DNA from 3 places in the Paenibacillus sp. ALE2 genome. Region 3 is predicted to be linked to each of the others. Evidence: riboswitches for the same ligand, from Rfam matches in the RefSeq annotation. Region 3 holds a riboswitch; each other region holds the start of a gene.
The links. A riboswitch is a leader RNA that binds a small molecule or an ion and turns the genes downstream of it on or off. The one in region 3 is predicted to bind glycine.
Positions count from the first base shown of each region.

Region 1: it holds a riboswitch for glycine, as region 3 does, so the genes downstream of both, gcvT (glycine cleavage system aminomethyltransferase GcvT) here and sdaAB (L-serine ammonia-lyase, iron-sulfur-dependent subunit beta) in region 3, are expected to answer to the same signal.
Region 2: it holds a riboswitch for glycine, as region 3 does, so the genes downstream of both, ACXHJ1_RS12860 (alanine/glycine:cation symporter family protein) here and sdaAB (L-serine ammonia-lyase, iron-sulfur-dependent subunit beta) in region 3, are expected to answer to the same signal.

Region 1 covers NZ_CM134213.1:3,111,376-3,113,641, forward strand. Annotated here, with positions in the region: gene gcvT (glycine cleavage system aminomethyltransferase GcvT) at 61-1,161, opposite strand; glycine riboswitch at 1,351-1,424, opposite strand; gene gcvH (glycine cleavage system protein GcvH) at 1,833-2,231, shown strand.
Region 2 covers NZ_CM134213.1:2,936,443-2,938,708, reverse strand. Annotated here, with positions in the region: gene ACXHJ1_RS12860 (alanine/glycine:cation symporter family protein) at 1-959, opposite strand, end outside; glycine riboswitch at 1,118-1,212, opposite strand; glycine riboswitch at 1,224-1,308, opposite strand; gene ACXHJ1_RS12855 (glycoside hydrolase family 1 protein) at 1,477-2,266, opposite strand, start outside.
Region 3 covers NZ_CM134213.1:1,103,018-1,105,283, reverse strand. Annotated here, with positions in the region: gene sdaAA (L-serine ammonia-lyase, iron-sulfur-dependent, subunit alpha) at 1-190, opposite strand, end outside; gene sdaAB (L-serine ammonia-lyase, iron-sulfur-dependent subunit beta) at 180-869, opposite strand; glycine riboswitch at 1,081-1,195, opposite strand; gene ACXHJ1_RS04655 (DUF6359 domain-containing protein) at 1,410-2,266, shown strand, end outside.

The sequences.
Region 1 (2,266 bases), 2.0 Mb from region 3:
TGGAAAATCCAGAATTTCGTATCTGACATGATCGCTTTTTTAGAGTGAAGAGGATTAAGATCAGCGTGACCGTTTATAAAAGGGGGCTGGGACCACTTCCGCACGCAGGCGTTTACCTCGAATTTTGACCTCTAACGGTGTAGATAGGGTGCTAAAACGACTGTCCACCAGGGCTAGCCCCAAATTACGCTTCAAGGTGGGCGATTGAGTCCCCGTTGTGACCTCACCAATGTGTTGGCCTTCCGCGAAGACTGGATAATGAGCGCGCGGGATACCGCGGTCAATCATTTCCAGCCCGATCAACTTGCGAGGAATTCCTTGTTCTTTCTGGTGTTGCAGTGCTTCTCTGCCGATAAAATCTCCTTTATTCAGCTTGACGAAGAAACCTAAACCAGCCTCAAGCGGTGAAATGGTGGCAGATAACTCTTGTCCGTACAGCGGCAGCCGTGCCTCAAACCGCAGTGTATCGCGAGCACCAAGCCCAGCGGGAATTAGCCCATACGATTCACCGCAACGAAGCAAACCATTCCACACGGCGGGTGCTTCCTCAGCAGGTATATAAAATTCAAAACCGTCTTCCCCGGTATATCCGGTTCGGGAGACGAGTGCTTTTGCTCCGAACAATTGCACGTTCTCATGGAATCGGAAAGATGCCAGATTCGTAATATCTGCATCTGTCACGGCTGCGGCAATATGTGCTGCTTCCGGACCTTGTAATGCCAGCAATGCGATCGCATCAGACACATTCTCCAGATGAACCGATGCAGGTACGTGGCGCATGAGCCAATCCCAATCTTTGTCGATGTTGGAGGCATTCACAACGAGCATGTAGCGCTCTGGTCCTTTGCAGTATACAAGCAAGTCATCCACTACGCCTCCATCGGGGTAACACAGGAGTGAATATTGTGCCTGGCCCGGTTCCAACTGGCTGACATCATTCGTGGTTACCCGTTGCAAAAAAGCCTCGGCTTCTTTGCCCTCAACCAAAAACTCGCCCATGTGCGAGACATCGAATAAACCCGCGCGTTGCCGGACGGCCTCATGCTCTTTTTGGATGCCGCTAAACTGAACGGGAAGCTCCCACCCGCCAAAGTCAATACAACGAACCCCGGGCTGCGTCCCGTAGGACGAAAATAATGGTGTTCTTCGCAAATTAGACATTTTTTCACTCCTATCCAGTGTAATCGGCTAAACAAAAAAGACAGGCTGAAAGAAACGTATAGACGGCAGTCCATACTCTTCTTTTAGCTCTGTCCTTGATACCAGAAAGTTACCCCGGTGTAAACCAGGTTTCCTCTTGGGTGATCCGCTCTAATCGCGAATGCTCTCCAGAGATGCGTCCGGCAGAGGTCCTTTTGCCTGAGAGATTCACCTGCAATGCAAGTTTACTCCTTCGGCGCTACCTTTTGGATCAACGGTAGGTTACCCGGTTTTGCAGGTAACAAGTTGATCCGAGTTCGCGTGCACAACTGTCTCAGAAACGATAACAGCTATGCGAATCTTTTGGGTAGTCTCTCCCTCCGCGTTCATCCGCGTTTGCAGTTGTCGGGGTATTTCCAAAAGCATTTGCTATAACCCATTAATACGCAAATTCATTCAAAATGTCAATAAAAATGTCATATAAAACAATCCAAAAAACATTTAATGTATAAATAAGGATATGTAAGCGTTTGTTACAAGTTATCATTTTTTAATATTCTATGCTATATGAGATAACATGAAGTATTTTTGTTAGTATTATTGACATGAGTGTTCATGTTGTCATAATCTTAACCTGTCTAATACAGGTGATTAAAAGCATTTTATTCATGTGGAAGTGAGGCGAAAGCAGGATGAGTGAAGTGAAACGGGAACTTTGGTATACAGACGAACATGAGTGGGTTCAGCGCACAGCAGACGGGACGTTGCGGATCGGCATTACAGACTTTGCACAGCATCAACTGGGTGATATTGTTTTTGTGGAATTACCTGGGGCGGGAGCAACGATTGAACAGGGGGCAGAGATTGGTACAATTGAATCGGTGAAGACCGTATCCGACCTTTTTGCTCCGGTGGCGGGAACCGTATTGAAAGTAAATGAAGCTCTGGAAAGCACACCTGAGCTGGTGAATGAATCTCCCTATGAAAAGGGTTGGATGATCGAAGTAGAGATGGGCAATGATGTCGAGGAAGCTCTGAGCAAGCTGCTGTCTGCGGATCAGTACGAGCAGTTGATTTCGGATGAACAATAATGAGCAATATAAGATGGAATATTAGCGCTTTATTC
Region 2 (2,266 bases), 1.8 Mb from region 3:
GTCAACCCGGTCATCACACAAATAACCATCGTATCAATAAATACGCCTGTCATGGAAATCAGCCCTTGTTCCGCAGGCCATTTGGTTTTGGCAGCTGCGGCTGCAATCGGTGCGCTCCCCAATCCAGCTTCGTTGGCAAAAATACCTCTGGCTACCCCACTGCGCATGGCCAGCATAATCGTAGCTCCTGCAAATCCGCCGGTTGCCGATGTAGTTGAAAATGCCGAATGAAGCACAAGCGCAATTGCGGCAGGAAGTTGGTCAGCAAATCGAATCAGTACAATGATACAAATTAATACATACAGGCCTGTTTTAAAAGGAACGACCTTCGTCGATACCTTGGCAATGCTTTTGAGTCCACCAATGGTCACAAGACCTGTAAGGACAGCAATTGTCAGCGCCGTTACAATCGGCGGAACGCCAAAACTGTTTTCAGTCGAAGATACAATCGCCTTGACCTGAGGGAATGTTCCAATTCCGAACAACGCTACCAGCATCCCTGAAAAAGCAAACAGCATCGCCAACGGTTTAAAACGGCGTCCCAGGCCTTTTTCAATATAATACATCGGGCCGCCGGAAAATTGTCCATTCCGATCCTTCACCCGGTATTTTACCGCAAGTACACCTTCCGCATATTTCGTCGCCATCCCAAAGAAGGCTGCAACGACCATCCAGAACAAGGCACCCGGCCCGCCCAGCTTAATGGCTGTCGCTACACCGACAATACTTCCTGTACCGACGGTAGCCGCCAATGCCGTACTCAAAGCTGCAAAACTACTTACATCCCCGCTACCTTCATTCGGGGCCTTACCGATGAGCTTGATCGCCAGGGGCAGGCGGAATACCTGCAACATTTTTAGACGTATGGTCAGCCATAACCCCGTTCCCATAACAAGGATGATGAGAGGCGCCCCCCATATCCAACTGCTAATCGTTTCTAACACATGTACCAAATTCATTTCAACCCGCTCCTCCAGCATAGTAGAAAACAAAAAAGAGTCAAATCTGTTGATTCGACTCCTGGAGAGGTTAAAGGCACGAAAAAATACAACCATCTTGTGCAGGATTTCACCTCTAAAAGCTTATAAAAAGCCTAGGGCTATCCCTGTCACAGGTTATTCGCGTCTCTGTCCTTTTGCCTGAGAGTTTAAGCAGATGTGATCTGCGGTGCACCTTCGGCGCCCAATTAAGGGTCTCTCCAGAGTTCTGTCCGTTTACGGTCCCTGCTCGTTGCTGTAAATCAGCCTAAGCACCTGAGAGTTTTGCCCCTTCGGTTGGAACTTTCATTCCATCTCCCGCAAACATCAACCAGACATATGAAATTTTTATTCATTATACAGAAAAATTTCAGCTTATTACAAGTGAAAAATTTGTGAAGCCCTCTGAAAGAATCAATAGAGTGTCTATACAAAAAGCGGGTACAGCAGATTGCATCCTGAGGATTTTCTCTGCTGTACCCGCCAAAACGATATGGAATTACAATTCTTCACCGTTGGTTGCTATCACATTTTTATACCAGTTAAATGAGTCCTTTTTGGAGCGTTGAAGCGTTCCGTTACCGTCATCATCCAGATCAACGTAAATAAATCCGTAGCGCTTGGACATTTCGGACGTAGACATGCTCACAAGGTCGATAGGTCCCCAGCTGGTGTAACCAATCAGATCAACACCGTCAGCAATCGCTTCCTTCATTTGGGCAATATGCTGACGCAAGTAATCAATGCGATACGTGTCATGCACAGAGCCGTCTTCTTCTACCTTATCATACGCACCCAGGCCATTTTCCACGATGAACAGTGGCTTTTGATAGCGATCATAAAACGTATTCAGTGTAACACGCAGGCCGATCGGATCGATCTGCCATCCCCAGTCGGAAGACTGCAGATACGGATTTTTCACACCGCCTATCAGGTTCCCTGCTGCCTTTTCGCCTTCTGGCCCTGCCGATACGGTCAAGGTCATATAGTAACTAAATGAGATAAAATCGACCGTGTTATTTTTCAAAATTTCGGCATCGCCGGGTTCTGTCTGGATCACAATATTATTTTCTTCAAAATAGCGGTTCATATAGTTGGGATATTCCCCACGAGCATGCACATCCGTAAAGAACAGGTTCATTTGATTTTCATGCTGTGCTTTCAGGATATCTTCTGGGTTACACGTATGTGGGTAGCTTTCAATGCGGGCCAGCATACAGCCGATCTGAGCGCCCGGAATGATCTCATGTCCCCGTTTGGTCGCCAATGCACTTGCTACAAATTGATGG
Region 3 (2,266 bases):
ATACGGTGTCTTGTGTCTGACCACGATGAACGGCCTCCTTCATGACTTCATAATAATCAGACATTTGGCGGAAGATTTCTTCTTCCGTTGTATTCGTCTCTTGTACCTGCTCTTGAATCATCAGGCGGCCAATCGTGGTGGATTCCTCCGCGCATATGGCGCTGATTTCATGCAGATGGCTAAATCGCATCAGATTCAGCTCCTTTTTTCAAATTAATCATTTTAATTTCGTACATATGTGGTAAGGATCGTAGTTTTGCGATCAGTTCAGCCGTAGGAGGACTGTCCGTTTCGATGGCGGTAAGTGCTTCTCCATCTCGGCCTTTGCGATCCACATGCATATAGGCAATGTTAATGTCGGCAGCGCCGAGTGCTGAAGTCACCGCACCTAATGTGCCGGGCTTATCCGAGTGAAGAAGCACCAACGTAGCCAGCTCCCCGGTCAGGTTGACTCGGAATTCGTTGAGCTGCTGGACATGGATGCTGCCGCCGCCGATGGAGGAACCCAGCAGTGTGCGCTGATCCTCACCCTTCCACAGTTCAAAACGGACGGTATTTGGATGGGGCGCGGGTAGTCCGCTGACGGCAAACTCCACGGCCATTCCAGCCTGCTCCGCCCATTGCTCGGCATCTGGAATTCGGTGGTCGTCTGTATCGTAATTGAGCAGGCCTGCGATGAGTGCCAGGTCTGTACCGTGTCCTTTGTAGGTGTCGGCGAAGGACCCGTACAGTGTCATGCGGGCACGGTCCGGCTGCGTCCCGAGCCAGTGACGGGCAACGCGTGCAAGCCGCACCGCGCCTGCAGTGTGTGAACTGGAAGGTCCGGTCATGGCCGGACCGATAATGGAAAATACATCTTTGAAACGCATGGTGTGGCCCCCTGTATGTTCTAGTACCATAGTATATGGTATTTCCGCGTTTGTGCGCAGCTATGACGGTTCCTAATGCTGACGTACAATGTGAGCGCAAAAAAGGACAGGATAAGGAAGTTTCCCTTATCTCTGTCCTCGTTACCTGAGAGTTTCGTGCGGTGTACTTACCGCCTTACCCCTTGGGTGGCTTGCGCTCTCTCCAGAGTTGCGTCAGATGACGATACATGGACCTGAGAGATTATCCGCCAGCCGGGTGCTGACGTCTTGCTCCTTCGGTGCCGCCAGCGTGTAAGCCCCTGGACAGACTCTCCCGTCATCTTCATTCGCGTATACCGTTCTACATATCTTTCTTAGCGTAATGTATGCCGTGCTCGGTGTCAATCGCAGGTTTCAATTTTTACATAAACAGGCGAGTTTCCGATAAAAAAGATTAAAATTTACATAATTATGGATGAAATCAGGAAGGAATTAGAAGATTGACAGCTAATCTGATAGAGGACAAGTACATTTATGGAATTATAGGAGGGATATTGACGTATGGTAAAAGGCTTGCGGTTCACAGGTTCACGCTTGAAAGGGGTGCTGCATCTAGCAGCGATCGTATCGCTGTTGATTGGGATCCTCGTTCCATTCGGTCAGGTCAAGGCAGAGGGAGCATTGACAGTAGACGAAGCACTTCAGCGCCAAGGCAGTGGAGGTACAGTGACGGTGGAAGGCTACATCGTCGGACATGCTACCGGATCGAAAACAGCTAATTTTTCTGCTCCGTTTGCGAATGATTTTAACGTACTGATTGCCGACCAGTCCAATGAACGTAGCACGTCTAATCTATTGGATGTGCAGCTGACATCTGCGTACAGAGGGCAATTTGGGTTAACAGGTCATCCTGAACTGGTCGGCAGCAAAATTCGCGTGACAGGTACGCTTGGTGCCTACAATAATTTTGGTGGAGTAAAAAGTCCAAGCGCTGTGGAACTGGTGAGTGGAAGCGAGCCGGGGGAACCAGGTGAACCTGGCGAACCTGAACCTGGCAACCCGGGTCAACCCGGTACTACACTGCCGGATGGAAAAGGCAAGAAGGTGCTGTTCGATAATACGCACGCACAGACGGCTGGTGCAGCAGATTGGGTCATTGAAGGCGCCTTCTCCGACTTTGCCAATGGATTACGTAATGTAGGCTTTACTGTGGATCAATTGAACCGCCCTATTCCTTTTACTTATGGAGAACAGGCCATAACCTATGATAAGCTGCGCCAATATGATGTGTTCATCATCGGTGAAGCGAATGTGGCCTTTAAGGCATCCGAGCAGGCTGCCCTGCTGCAATATGTGAATAACGGGGGAAGTGTGTTCTTCATCTCCGACCATTATAATGCCGATCGTAACAAAAACCG